3 regions of the Streptomyces sp. NPDC006261 genome follow, and region 2 is predicted to be linked to each of the others. Evidence: riboswitches for the same ligand, from Rfam matches in the RefSeq annotation. Region 2 holds a riboswitch; each other region holds the start of a gene.
The links. Region 2 has a riboswitch for cobalamin ahead of ABZ154_RS28100 (cobalamin biosynthesis protein). Riboswitches for the same ligand answer to the same signal wherever they lie in the genome.

Region 1: linked by a shared signal. The riboswitch ahead of metE (5-methyltetrahydropteroyltriglutamate--homocysteine S-methyltransferase) and the one ahead of ABZ154_RS28100 (cobalamin biosynthesis protein) in region 2 are both predicted to bind cobalamin.
Region 3: linked by a shared signal. The riboswitch ahead of ABZ154_RS04440 (ABC transporter substrate-binding protein) and the one ahead of ABZ154_RS28100 (cobalamin biosynthesis protein) in region 2 are both predicted to bind cobalamin.

The regions. Positions count from the first base shown of each region.
Region 1 is NZ_JBEXSI010000047.1:42,549-47,189, reverse strand. It holds gene metE (5-methyltetrahydropteroyltriglutamate--homocysteine S-methyltransferase) at 1-1,360, opposite strand, end outside; cobalamin riboswitch at 1,532-1,718, opposite strand; partial or broken gene ABZ154_RS26505 (3-hydroxyacyl-CoA dehydrogenase family protein) at 1,900-2,111, opposite strand; gene ABZ154_RS26500 (hypothetical protein) at 2,241-2,729, opposite strand; gene ABZ154_RS26495 (STAS domain-containing protein) at 3,017-3,337, shown strand; gene ABZ154_RS26490 (hypothetical protein) at 3,497-4,189, shown strand; gene ABZ154_RS26485 (hypothetical protein) at 4,415-4,615, opposite strand.
Region 2 is NZ_JBEXSI010000054.1:26,045-30,685, reverse strand. It holds gene ABZ154_RS28105 (cobyric acid synthase) at 1-380, opposite strand, end outside; gene ABZ154_RS28100 (cobalamin biosynthesis protein) at 377-1,357, opposite strand; cobalamin riboswitch at 1,482-1,615, opposite strand; gene ABZ154_RS28095 (hypothetical protein) at 1,763-1,993, opposite strand; gene ABZ154_RS28090 (inorganic phosphate transporter) at 2,006-3,271, opposite strand; gene ABZ154_RS28085 (class II aldolase/adducin family protein) at 3,549-4,208, shown strand; gene ABZ154_RS28080 (hypothetical protein) at 4,287-4,641, shown strand, end outside.
Region 3 is NZ_JBEXSI010000005.1:53,434-58,074, reverse strand. It holds gene ABZ154_RS04450 (DUF2017 domain-containing protein) at 1-319, shown strand, start outside; gene ABZ154_RS04445 (M67 family metallopeptidase) at 477-899, shown strand; cobalamin riboswitch at 982-1,101, shown strand; gene ABZ154_RS04440 (ABC transporter substrate-binding protein) at 1,160-2,158, shown strand; gene ABZ154_RS04435 (iron ABC transporter permease) at 2,155-3,195, shown strand; gene ABZ154_RS04430 (ABC transporter ATP-binding protein) at 3,224-4,021, shown strand; gene ABZ154_RS04425 (putative leader peptide) at 4,091-4,207, shown strand; gene ABZ154_RS04420 (MoaD/ThiS family protein) at 4,320-4,607, shown strand; gene ABZ154_RS04415 (cysteine synthase) at 4,607-4,641, shown strand, end outside.

The DNA.
Region 1 (4,641 bases), on a different contig from region 2:
CGGTGGTCTGTGGGAAGGAGCCGATGGTGGTGGTCGGCAGCAGGGGCAGGCGCAGGTGGGCGTGCTGGGCGGTCGCTCGCTGCGGGTACGGCTGCGAGCGGCGGCCGTCGGCGTCAGTGACGGCCGCGGCGCGGGCGCGTACCGCCGGGTTGTGGGTGAGGGCGGATCCGGCCCGGGAGGCCAAGTCGGCGCGGTTCACGGCGAGCTCGGCCGCGATGGTGTCGGTGCCCTCGGTGAGACCGCGGGCGAGGGTGACGACCTCAGCCGTCTTCTGGCGGGCGAAGGCCAGCCAGCGGGCGACCTGCGGGTCCATCTCGCGTTCCGCCGTCGCGTCCAGGGGGACGTGCAGCAGGGAGCAGGAGGCAGCCACGTCCACCCGGTCGGCGAGGCCGAGCAGGGTGCCGAGTGTCGACAGCGACTTCTCCATGTCGTTGATCCACACGTTGCGGCCGTCGACGACTCCGGCAACGAGCCGCTTGCCGGGCATGCCGCCGGCGGCGGCGAGGTCGTCGAGGTTGGCGGCACCGGCGCCGGTGAAGTCAAGGGCCAGTCCGTCGATCGGTGCCTTGGCCAGGACAGGGAGGGCGTCGCCGAGCCGGTCGAAGTAGGAGGCGACCAGGAGCTTGGGCCGGTCGGTGAGCGTGCCGAGGTCGCGGTAGGCGCGGGCTGCGGCGTTCAGCTCGGCCGGGGTGCGGTCCTGGACGAGGGCGGGCTCATCCAGCTGGACCCACTCGGCACCGGCGGCCCGCAGGTCGGCCAGTACCTCGGCGTATACCGGCAGCAGCCGGTCGAGCAGTGTCAGCGGCTCGAAGTCCGCGGCGACACCGGGGGCGGACTTGGCCAGCAGCAGGTAGGTAACCGGGCCGACCAGCACGGGGCGCGCGGTGAGGCCGAGCGCGAGGGCTTCCTTCAGCTCGGCGACCTGCTTGGCCGAGTCGGCGGAGAAGGCGGTGTCGGGGCCGAGTTCGGGGACCAGGTAGTGGTAGTTGGTGTCGAACCATTTGGTCATCTCCAGCGGCGCGACGTCCTGGGTGCCGCGGGCCATGGCGAAGTAGCCGTCGAGCGGGCTGGCATCGACAGCGGTGCGGTGGCGGGTCGGGATGGCGCCGACCATGACGGTGGTGTCCAGGACGTGGTCGTAATACGAGACGTCTCCGGTGGGCACCTCGTGGATGCCGGTGTCGGCGAGCTTCTGCCAGTTGGTGCGGCGCAGGCCGGCGGCCGTCTCCTTGAGGGCGTCGGCGGTGACCCGGCCCTTCCAGTAGCCCTCGATGGCCTTCTTCAGTTCACGGTTCTGGCCTTGGCGGGGGTAGCCGTACACGGTGGCCCTGGCGGCCGCGGCTGCGGACTTGGCTGTCACGGAACTCTCCTTCGCGAGTGTCTCTCCGAAAGACCCGGGACGACTCGTAGGACGCGAAGGGATGGCACACCGGGCGGACCACGCCGCAGTGTCGTCGCGTGTGCCTGCCTGATATGTACGCCGACCCGCCCACGAGGTCACCGAGATCACCGTGCGCTCACGCACGGGCAGTGGCAGGTCTTCGGACTCGCGGGCACGTCTGCCGGGGGCAGACACCTACTGGCCGTCGCTTCCCAGACCCGTCTGTCGGGTCCAGTGCGTATGACGGCGGTCGTTCCCGCTCACCGCTGCGGGGCAGTCCCGGATTCCCACCGGGTTCCCTCTTACGACGCGCCTGCCTGGAGGACAGGGCGAACCAGCTGCACCCGCCACCCTAGGCGCCGAGCTCGGCTCCGGGCCAACACCGGTCACATGCCGGACGGTGAGATGAGACACCCGCCCAAGCCCCGGTAGCGCCGGGAACGGAAACGCGGCGGAGCGCGGAGCGGTTCCTCAGTCCTCGCTCCACGCCCGCCTCCACAGGAGCCCGGGCCCCTCAGCCCCCGGTCGTATGTGTGGAACCCCCGGCCGGTCTTCCGTCCGAGCATCCCGGCCTCGACCATCCGCTGGAGCAACAGCGGCGGCGGTACGTACAGCGGCTCCTTGAACTGCTCATACAGCGACTGGGCGCGATGGCGGCGACCGTGTCCAGACCGATGAGGTCGGCGAGCTTGAGCGGGCTCATGGGGTGGGCGCAGCCGAGTTCCATGCCGACGGGTGCGGGGCGGGGCGATGAGGGGATGCGGAGCGGGCAGCACGACCGGCACCGTCGGCGCGGCCGGGGCGTCGCCGACCGGCCGCGGGGACTATCCCCGCAGGCACCGAGTCCGGTTCCTGCTGCTCAGGTTGCGGGGCCGGTGAGCGGAATGGTCGCGGTGATGGTCCCTACTCCGCCTGTCCGCCGGGTGATCTGGATGCGGGCGATCTGACGCACGATGCGCCGCCTCAGTTCCTCCAGCCGGCTGGCTCCGGGGCGCAGTTCTGACGGGGACAACAGCGGCTGCGGCCGGGCTGCCGTCTCGTAGGGGCCGGTGACGCTGATCGTTACCTCGTACCGGCCGAGTGTGCAGGTGAGTTGGCAGGAGGATCCGGGCGGGCTGCGTGTCAGAGCGTCGGAAGTCAGTTCCGAGGCGACCAGTAAGGCGTCGTCCACTCCGCCCTGGTGTGCTGCGCGGAAGTGGGCGTCGGGGGCACAGAGCAAGGGGTGGAGGGCGAATTCCACTTCGCTGCGGGCATGTGCCGCCGAGTCCGGCCGACAGGTGTCCCCTCCGGGGTCATCCGAGGCGTCGGCGGACTGGGGGTCGGTCGGATCTCCATCCGCAGGGCTCATGCCCCCCGCCTACCCTGCCCCGCCGGACCATACCGAAGAAGCGCGGGGGAAGTCCTTGAGACGCAGACCCGCGCGTCTGCCTGTCCGGGTTCGTGAGCGGATGGCCGGCCCCGTCGTTCACGACGACGAGCTTGCAGGTTCCCCGCCATGCCTTCCCCAGCACTGCCATGAGGACGGAACGGAAGGCCCGAGCTGAGGGATGCTCACGCGCATACGGCCGGCAGCGGTTCGCCTTGGACGTGAGACTCACCATGGCGGTGTCATGATCGTTTGGGGATACTCCCTTGATGACGACTCATCAGCCGCAGCCCGGCGCGCAGGGCCCGCTTCCGGTGATTGCCCCGCAGGGTGACTTCGACGAAGACACCCTGGCCCCGCTGGAAGCGCGGATCAGGGAAGCCGTGCACGCCCACGGCGGGATGATCCTGGACGCCGGCAACATCACCTTCGGCGACTCAACCTTCCTGCGCCTGCTCCTGGCCACCCACCAGGGAGCCGACCTCCGCATCGTCGCGCCCTCCCCCGCGGTCACACGGCTGATCAGCATCGTCGGCGCCGACCAGGTGCTGAACATCCATCCCACCCTGGAAGCCGCCCGCAACGCCTGACCGACGCAACTGACACCAGCCGGTCGGCCAGCGTGGGCACCTGGTGCAGGTGGCAGAGCGCCCAACGAAGCCAGAAGCAGTCGAGTGTGGGGGCAGTGGTTCGGGGTACTCACCTGCCGGTATCAGCCGTCAGGGCTGAAGGACAGGCAGGTTGAACCGATGAGGCGTTCGGAGCTGGGGCGTGAGGTGGAGTGGGTGGTTGTGGACTGCCCGCCCCGGGACATGCCCCGGCGGTTGTGCCGGGTCCTGGCCCGGGGTCTGCCCGCGGACGGAGTGACGATGTCGCTGCTCACCGACACCCCGTCGCGGCAGATGTTGTGCGCGTCGAACCAGATGGCCACCGACCTCGAAGAAGCGCAGTTCACCGTGCAGGAAGGCCCATGCATCACCGCAGCTGAAATAGGTGACGAGGTGCATCTGACCGACTGGAAGGCCGGAGCGCGGGAATGGCCGCTGTTCACGGCCGCCTTCCGCGAACGGCACCCCGACGTCCAGGCGGTCCACGCCTTCCCGCTCTGGTTCGGTGACTACATCCTCGGCTCGGTCGACGTGGCCACCCGCACCCCGGGAGGTCTGTCCCGTGGCGCGATCGAGCAAGCCGTGGACGCGGTCGACGCGGTCGCGGACGCTCTGCTCCCCGCGCAGCAGCTGCTCCTGGAACAGGACGAGCACCCACCGTGGGAACCGGCCGATGTTGTGCGCGCGCACTGGTCGGACACCCATCGCGCCATCGGAGTCGTCGCCGTGAAAGAAGAAATGAACACCGACGACGCCCTCGCCCTCATGCGCGCCCGAGCCTTCGCCTCTGGCCAGACTCTGGCGGAGATCACCGCTGACATCCTGCGCACCTGACCACCCGCACCACTACCACGGCGCCCATCGCGGGAGGGGCCTGGCCGCCCTGCGAGGGGGGCTATGTGCAGCGCGGTTCTGGTGTGTGGCGTCCTTAAGCGCCATCGGGCGGAGCCGCGCCCCTTCCAGGGTCTTCTGCAGTGCCGGTCGACCTCAGGGGGCACTTCCCCGCCCTGTGCTGCTGATACGACCGCTTCGGCCACCATCGGCAGTCCGCGCGGCGGTCTACGGCCGGACGCACCGCGCCCGCTGGCCGTACCTCATGCCGCTGGAGTAGAGGAACCCCTGGCAATTGCGACCCATGAACTTGATGCCTTGGGTACGCCGCTCCACATGAGTCAGCCGGAGGACTTCAGTGCCCAACTCGGTCGAGAGCTCCAGGAGGTCACCGGGCTTGAGGTCCTCGGCGAGGACATCGATTGTCATGGCGGGGATGGTACGGCTTGATCGCG
Region 2 (4,641 bases):
TAGGCCGACCGCAGCTGCTCCAGGCAGTCGGAGACCGTCCCGAGCAGCGCCTCCTGACGCCCCCCGTGGTAACCCCGGGCGCTCATCTCGCCCACCGGCTTCCCCATCAGGACGACCTGGCTGGAGCGGTCGCTGCCCGGCTTCAGCAGGACCGGGTTCATCAGCGCGGTCGGCTCCACCCGGGCGGCCTGCGCCTGCATGGCCTGGGCGCGCCCGATCTCCGCGCCCTCGCGGGTCACGAAGGAGTTGAGGGACATGTTCTGCGCCTTGAAGGGCGCGACCTTCACGCCCCGGCGCACCAGCCAGCGGCAGATGCCGGCCGTGACGACGCTCTTGCCCGCGTCCGATGTGGTCCCCGCGACCAGCAGCCCGCCACTCATGCCCGTCCCCGTTTCTGTCCTGTCGACGACCGTCCCGTGACCACGCGCCCCACGACCGTCCGGCCCACCACACACACGCCGAGGGCCAGCACGCTCACCCGGCGCGACAACCGCACCGCGCGCTCGATGTCGGAACTCCGGACCTCCCGGCCCGACTCCCCGTTCAGGACCGGCCGGTGCTCGACGCGCCCCGCGTACGCCAGCGTGCCGCCGAGCCGTACGCCGAGCGCCCCCGCGAACGCGGCCTCCACCGGTCCCGCGTTCGGGCTCGGGTGACGCCCCGCGTCCGCCTTCCAGGCGCGCACGGCCTCCGAGGGCCGCCCGCCGCCCACCACGGCCAGTGCGGCCGTCAGCCGGGCACCGGGCCACCCCGCGAGGTCGTCCAGGCGGGCCGAGGCCCAGCCGTAACGGCGGTAGCGGGGCGACCTGTGGCCGACCATCGCGTCGAGGGTGTTCACGGCCCGGAAGCCGACGAGCCCCGGCACCCCGCCGATCGCGCCCCACACGAGCGCGCCCACGACGGCGTCCGAGGTGTTCTCCGCGACCGATTCCACGACGGCACGGGCGATCTGCGGTCCGTCCAGGGAGTGCGGATCGCGCCCGCACAGACGCGGCAGCCGCTCCCTGGCCACCTCCAGGTCCCCGGCGGCCAGCGCCCCTCCGACGGCGCGGGCCTCCCGGCCCAGCGACGTACCGCCGACGACCGACCACGTGGCGGCGGCGGTCAGCGCGACGGTGAGCGCGGGACGGTCCCGTACGGCACGGGCGGCCAGCGCGGCGGCCCCCACGGCGCCTCCGGCGCACAGCAGGGTGTGCAGCGCTCCCCGGCCTCGGTCGTCCCGCCACAGCAGCAACTCCACCCGCGCGGCGGCCCGGCCGAAACCGGCTACGGGATGCCCCCGGCGAGGGTCGCCGAGAGCCGCGTCGGCGATCAGCCCGGCGATGGCGCCGTACGCGAAGACACGATCGGCACGCACGGTCAGCCCGCCGCGGGCAGAGGCGTTCCGGCAGGAAGGGGCACAGGATGCGGTACACGGCGGCCGGGCATGGCTTATGTCCTCACTCAGGGTCCGCGCCCTGGTTCGACGTGACCGGCGACAAGAGTCTCCTGGCTTCCGGATCCGCAGTTCCCCCGGCCTTCCAGCCCGCGTACCGAGGGCCGTGACATCCGGTGTGGGGGAGTGCTCCCCGGTGACAGTGGCGGGACCGCGCCGGATTCACACCGGCTTCCTCTTCTGTCGCCGTAAATGGCTCCGGCAGTCCACCACGCTGCGAGAACGGGCGTCAACTCGCTGTTGACCTGCGGAGCTCCAGTGTGCGCAGACGCACATCGGGCCGGACACACGGTGGTGTGTCCGGCCCGAGAGGAAGCGTCGGTGCGGTCAGGCGACGATCAGATAGATCCCGTACGCGACCGCCGCCACGCAGGCCGCGAAGCAGGCGTACGCGCCGGTGCGCGCGAGCGCGGCCGACCCGCCGGAGGCGCTGCCGCCGGCCGGGGCCGACAGCTTGGAGAGGGCCACGATGCCCACGGTGAAGAGGCCGACCAGCGCGACGGTGACCACGAGACTGACACCGAAGACGGAGGCGAGAGCTGCCCAGTCGATTTTCATACGGATCTGTCCTTACACCGTGGCCGAGGGCCGCGCCGTGTCGTCGGGCGCTGCGGCCGGGGCCGGGATGGTGGTCATGAGGTCGGTGGGGTGGGTACCGATGGGCGGCGGCTGGACCGCGGCGATGGCCGTGGTGACGACACCCCGGGGCTCGTCGTCCGTGGCCGCGGTGTCGTTGACGTTGGTGTGGTCCACCGGCTGGCGGCGCGAGGCAAGCCAGATGGCGAAGGAGCCGCCGACCAGCAGGATCGCGGTGGTGGTGATGCCCCACGGGCCCTGCTTGGTGAGGAACTCGGCACCCGCGCCGACCAGACCGGCGGCAGGGAGCGTCAGACCCCAGGCGACGAACATCCGGGTGGCGGTGGACCAGCGGACCACGCCGCCCTTGCGGCCGAGGCCCGCGCCCATCACGGCACCCGAGCAGGACTGGGTGGTGGAGAGCGAGAAACCGAGGTGCGACGAGGCCAGGATGACGGTCGCGGCACTGGTCTGGGCCGCGAAGCCCTGCGGCGGCTTCAGGTCGGTCAGGCCGCTGCCCATGGTGCGGATGATGCGCCAGCCACCGAGGTAGGTGCCGAGCGCGATGGCGACACCTGCGGAGACGATGACCCACATCGGCGGATTGGAGCCGGGGGCGAGAACGCCGCCGGTGACCAGGGCCAGGGTGATGATGCCCATCGTCTTCTGGGCGTCGTTGGTGCCGTGGGCGAGCGAGACGAGACCGGCCGAGGCGATCTGACCGGCCCGGTAGCCCTTGGCCGTCGACTTGAGCTGGTTCGGGTCGGTGACGTTCCGGTTGATCCGGTACGTCAGCCTCGTGGCCAGCATCGCGGCGAGACCGGCGACCAGCGGGGCGGCGATCGCGGGGAGCAGCACCTTGGTGACGACGGTGCCGCCGTTGATCGAGGACCAGCCGGCCGACATGACCGCCGCGCCGATCAGACCGCCGAACAGGGCGTGGGAGGAGCTGGAGGGCAGGCCGACCAGCCAGGTCAGCAGATTCCACAGGATGGCGCCGACGAGCGCCGCGAAGATGACCTCGGTTCTGAGGCCGTTCTCGTTGACGATCCCGCCGGAGATCGTCTTGGCGACCTCCACTGACAGGAACGCGCCGATGAGGTTGAGAACGGCGGACATGGCCACCGCTGTCTTGGGCTTCAGTGCGCCGGTCGAGATGGTGGTAGCCATCGCGTTGGCGGTGTCGTGGAAACCGTTCGTGAAATCGAACACGAGAGCTGTCACGACCACAATCGCGAGCAGCAGCGTGATGTGTTCCATTTACCCAGGCAATCGTTCGACGTCAGTGGCACGTGGACCGTAGGCAACCTGGGTGAACGGAAGATGAACTGGGCGGGGCGCTGTGGTGACCCGAATCGGAGTGCGGTGATTCCGTTTGTGTGCGGGAGGGGTTGCCGTATGCCCGTGGGGCACCGGCTGGTCTGCCCTTTACTCCTCGTTGGCGAAGTTTTAGACGGACACATCCGGCCCCGGAAGAGATCCCGGTCACGTGGGGGATGACGTTCCGGTTTCCAGCCCCCGACCCTACGCTCGCCCCATGAGCGAGCAGCAGCCGGAATCCGTCGTCCGGGCCTGGCGGGAGGTGGTCGCCACCGCCCGCCGCAGCGCCGCCGACGGCCTGGTCGTCGGCACCTCCGGCAATGTGTCGGCCCGCGTCGGAGACCTGGTCCTGGTGACCCCCAGCGGGGTGCCCTACGACCGGCTCGGACCTGCGGACGCGGTCGGGGTCGAGCTGGACGGCCGCCAGGTCCTCGGGGAGCTGAAGCCGACCAGCGAACTCCCCCTCCACCTCGCGGTCTACGGGGAGACCGACGCCGCCGCCGTGGTCCACACCCACGCCGTGCACGCCACCGCCGTCTCCACCCTCGTCACCGAGGTGCCGCTCGTCCACTACGCGGCCGCCATCCTCGGTGGCCCCGTCCGCACCGCCCCCTACGCCCGCTACGGCACCCCGCAGCTGGCCGGTGCCATGCTGACCGCTCTCCGCGGCCGCACCGGCTGCCTGCTCGCCAACCACGGCACCGTCACCTACGGCTCCACCCTCGACCAGGCCTACGAGCGCACCGCCCAGCTCGAGTGGCTCTGCCGTCTCTGGCTCACCGCCAGCGCGCTGCCGGGCCGCACTCCGGCTCTGCTCAGCGAGGCCCAGCTGGCTGAGGTGACCGAGGCGCTCAAGGGGTACGGGCAGTCCGGCTGACCCGGTGCGCCCCGCCCCGCCGCACCGGACGGCCCCCGCCCACTGGCAGCTCGCCGACCGCCCCAGCACACTGAAGCGGTGCGCCCGGCAACTGCGACGGCAACGGCCGTCACCACGATCCTCGGCGCCGGTGCGGCAGCGGTCGCGGCCGGCCGGTACGCCAGCGACGCCGCCCTCAAGGCGGCACCCGGACGCCCCCTGCCCAACGACCGCAGACTCACCGTGCACGCCACGGCGATCGGGCGGGTCACCCTGACCCGCTCCCTCACGGCGCTGCGCCCCGGTACCTACGGGATCGAGGGTCCCGGCGTCCACGCCGTGGTCGGGCCCGTCGTCGAAGGGGCCGAGTCCACCGCCGACACCGTCGTCCGCACCCTGGAGCGGGTCACCCACGGCATCCTGGAACCGGGTGACAAGGTCCGCCTCACCCCCG
Region 3 (4,641 bases), on a different contig from region 2:
CCGCTTCACCGAGACCGACCTGCGCTCCCGCAAGCGCGAGGACGCCCTCGCCGTCGTCCGGACGCTGGACGCGCTGTCGCCCGCCGGGGGCGGCGGAGCCGTACTCACCCTCACCGCCGAGGAGTGCCGCGCCTGGCTCGGCTCGCTCAACGACCTGCGCCTGACCATCGGCACCCGGCTGGAGGTCTCCGACGAGGGCGAGGGTGAGGAGGCCTCGCTCTACCGGCTCCCCGACAGCGACCCGCGCAAGCCCATGGTGATGGCCTATCTCTGGCTCGGCGCGCTGCAGGAAACGCTCGTCGAGACACTGATGCCGTAGTCGTTCCGCGCCGCCCCCCCGGGCGTACTCCGTTCGCTCGGCGGAGGCTCGGATCCGACCGCCCCGGACCATCCCCCCGTGGCCCCCGGTGTCCACCATGCGGTCCCTCCCGTACCACCCACCGGTACGCGAGGGCCCGCATGCCTATCCTGGCGCCATGCTGACCATCACCCAGGCGCTCCACGACCAGATCGTCGCCCACTCCCGCGCCGACCACCCCGACGAGGCGTGCGGCGTGGTGGCGGGCCCGGCCGGAACGGGGCGCCCCGAGCGCTTCATCCCGATGCTCAACGCCGCCCGCTCGCCCACGTTCTACGAGTTCGACTCCGGCGACCTCCTCAAGCTCTACCGCGACATGGACGACCGCGACGAGGAGCCCGTGGTCATCTACCACTCGCACACGGCGACCGAGGCCTACCCCTCCCGCACCGACGTGACGTACGCCAACGAGCCCGGCGCCCACTACGTCCTGGTCTCCACCGCCGACACCGACGGCGCCGGCCCCTTCCAGTTCCGCTCGTACCGGATCGTGGACGGCGAGATCACCGAGGAGGACGTGCAGGTCGTCGAGGCGTACTGAGGCCTGCCGATTCCCCCGGGCCCGCGTAGCCGCCGCACGGGTCTGGCACACTGCACCCGAGACCCGACCACAGGGCAGCAGGAACCAGGAAGCCGGTGCGAATCCGGCACGGTCCCGCCACTGTGACCGGGCCCCCTCCCGTACGGACGACTCCCCAGCGGACGACTCCGTACCGGAGGGCGCGCCCGGAAGCCAGGAACTGGCCCGCTGCCTTCTCGCATCGACCAGGGGACGCGGAAATCCCCCGGAGAGGCCCCGCCATGTCCTGGCGCACCCCCGCGCTCATAGCCGCCGCCGTGCTGCTCCCGCTCGCCCTCACCGCCTGCTCCACCCCGGACGGCGACAACGCCGGCACCGGGAACGGCGCCACGGCGAAGAGCGACGGCTTCCCGTACACCGTCACCAACTGCGGTGTCACCACCACGTACAAGGCCCCGCCGAAGCGCGTGGTCACCATGAACCAGCACGTCACCGAGATCATGCTGGAACTGGGCCTGACCGAGTCCCTCGCCGGCACCGCCTACCTCGACGACAAGGTCCTGCCGAAGTACGCGAAGGACTACGCGTCCGTCCCGGTCATCGCCAAGGAGTACCCCTCCTACGAGCAGGTCCTCGCCACCGGCCCCGACTTCGTCTACGGCGGCTACAGCAGCGCCTTCACCGCGGGCGACGGCCGCAGCCGCGAGGCGTTCGAGAAGTCCGGCATCGGGACCCGGCTCAACACCGAGAGCTGCGCCAAGACCGACACCCCGATGGAGACCCTCTACGAGGAGATCCGCGAGGTCGGCCGCACCTTCGGCGTCCCCGACCGCGCCGAGGCCTGGATCAAGCAGGCGAAGGCCGACAACGCGGCGACCGCCGAGAAGCTGGCGGACCTGAAGCCGCTCCCCGTCTTCGTCTACGACAGCGGCGACAAGACCGCGTTCACCGCGGGCGGCAAGGGCATCGGCAACGAGCTGATCGAGCGGGCCGGCGGCACCAACATCTTCGCCGACCTCGACAAGTCCTTCGGGGACGCCTCCTGGGAGAACGTCGTCGCCCGCAGGCCCGAGGCGATCGTGATCTACGACTACGGCGCCACCACCGTCGAACAGAAGAAGAAGCGCCTCCTCACCGACCCGGCCCTCGCCGACGTCCCCGCCATCAAGAACAAGCGCTTCGCGGTCATGCCGCTCTCCGACGCGGTCCTCGGCGTCCGCGTCCCCGCCGCCGTCGGGAAACTCGCGGCCCAGCTCCACCCGGCGGCCACCACCTCGTGACCTGCCGCACCCCCGCACCGCGGCGGCTGCTGCGCTACACCCTGGTCGTCGGCGTCCTCGCCGGCCTCCTCGCAGCCGCCGTGGTCGCCGCCCTCGCCCTCGGCTCCGTCCGCATCCCGCCCGGCCAGGTGATCGACATCCTGACCGGCCGGGCGGACGCGAGCCCCTTCCGCACGATCGTCCTGGACGTCCGGCTGCCCCGGGTCCTGCTCGGCATCGTCGTCGGCGCCGGACTCGCCGTCATCGGCACCGTCCTCCAGGCCCTAGTACGCAACCAGCTGGCCGACCCGTTCCTCCTCGGCGTCTCCTCCGGCGCCTCCACCGGCGCGGTCCTGGTGATCGTCCTCGGCATCGGCGCCACCCTCGCCACCACCGTCACGATCCCCGCCGCCGCCTTCGCCGGCGCCCTGCTCTCGCTGCTGCTCGTCTACACCCTGGCGCGCGGCGGGGGAGGCCTCACCACCAACCGGCTCGTCCTCGCCGGGGTCGCCGTCTCCTACATACTCTCCGCCTTCACCAGCCTGATCCTGGTCACCTCCGCCCGCGCCGACCACCTCCAGGAAGTCCTCTACTGGACCCTCGGCGGCCTCGGCGCGGCCCGCTGGGACATGCTCGCGCTCCCCACGGTCACCCTGGTCGCCGGTACGGCCGTACTCCTCACCCTGGCCCGCCCGCTCGACCTGCTCCTGGTGGGGGAGGAGGGCGCGACCGTCCTCGGCCTGGACACCGCCCGCTTCCGGGCCGCCGTCTTCGTCCTCGCCTCGCTGATGACCGGGGCGCTCGTCGCGTACAGCGGGGCGATCGGCTTCGTCGGCCTGATGGTCCCGCACATGGCCCGGATGGCGGTCGGCGCCTCGCACCGCGCGCTGCTCCCGGTCGTGGCGCTCGGCGGGGCGGTGTTCCTGGTACTCGCCGACCTGGCCGCCCGGACGCTCGCGGCCCCGCAGGACATCCCGGTGGGCGTGCTCACGGCGCTGACCGGGGGCCCGTTCTTCCTGTGGATGCTGCGCCGCCGCCCCGAGGGAGCACCCGCATGAGGCTGTCACTTCCCGAGGGAGCCCGCCCGTGACCACCCTGCGCACCGAGGGCCTCTCGTACGGCATCGGCGAAGGCCGCCACCTCGTCGACGCCGTCGACCTCACGGCCGCCGACGGCGAGACCGTCGGCCTGGTCGGCCCCAACGGCAGCGGCAAGACCACGCTCCTGCGCTGCGTCTACGGCACCCTGCGCCCCACCCACGGCCGCGTCCTCCTCGACGGCGACGACCTCGCCGCACTCCCCGTGAAGGCCCGCGCCCAGCGCATCGCCACCGTCCCGCAGGACGGCCACGCCGGGTTCGAGCTCACCGTCGGCCAGGTCGTCGCGATGGGCCGCGCCCCGCACAAGCGGTTCTGGGAGCCGGACAACGCCGCCGACACCGCACTCGTCACCGAGGCACTGGAGCGGGTGGGGGTCGCCGCACTCGGACCCCGTACGTTCGCCTCCCTCTCCGGCGGCGAACGCCAGCGCGCCCTGGTCGCCCGCGCCCTGGTCCAGCAGCCCTCGCTCGTCGTCCTGGACGAGCCGACCAACCACCTGGACATCCGCTACCAGCTGGAGATCCTCTCCCTGGTCCGCGACCTGGGCACCACCAACCTCCTGGCGCTGCACGACCTGAACCTCGCCGCGTACTACTGCGATCGCCTGTACGTCCTCAAGGGCGGCCTGGTCGTCGCCTCCGGCATCCCGGAGGAGGTCCTCACGGCCGAACTGCTGGGCGACGTCTACGGCGTCGCGGCCGAGGTCACCACCCACCCGAAGACGGGCGCCCCCACGGTCGTCTACCTCCCGGAGGACCACACCAGGCGACCCGAGTCCATATAGTGGTCGCTCAGCATCCATCATGTGGGATCACACTCGGGTTTCCGGACCGGGAATCGATACGATGCCCGCATGGTTCCCCATGACGTGAGCAACAGGACGCCGGGCACGCTGCTCGTCGCGCGGCTGCACGTCGACCTGTGCAGGCTCAAGAGCGCGATCTGTCCGCGGCCCGCAGCCTGCCCGTGAGCCGCACGGCCTGAGCCACGATCCGCGCGAGCCCCACCCGTACACACCCCCTGCGCGGGGGAAGAAACGCGCGCCCCACGCCACCTCCCCGCTTTCGACAGGAGCCCACGCCATGGCCATCGAGGTCCGCATCCCGACCATCCTCCGCACCTACACCGACGGCGCCAAGGCCGTCGAAGGCAACGGGGACACCATCGCCGACCTCTTCGCCGACCTGGAGAGCCGCCACACCGGCATCCGTGAGCGACTCGTCGACGGCGCGAACGGCGAACAGCTCCGCCGCTTCGTGAACGTCTACCTCAACGACGAGGACGTCCGCTTCCTCGACGGCATCTCCACCAAGCTCAGCGACGGCGACAACGTCACCATCCTCCCGGCCGTCGCCGGCGGCATGCGCTGATGCGGTACGACTCCCCGCTGGCGGCCGTGGGGAA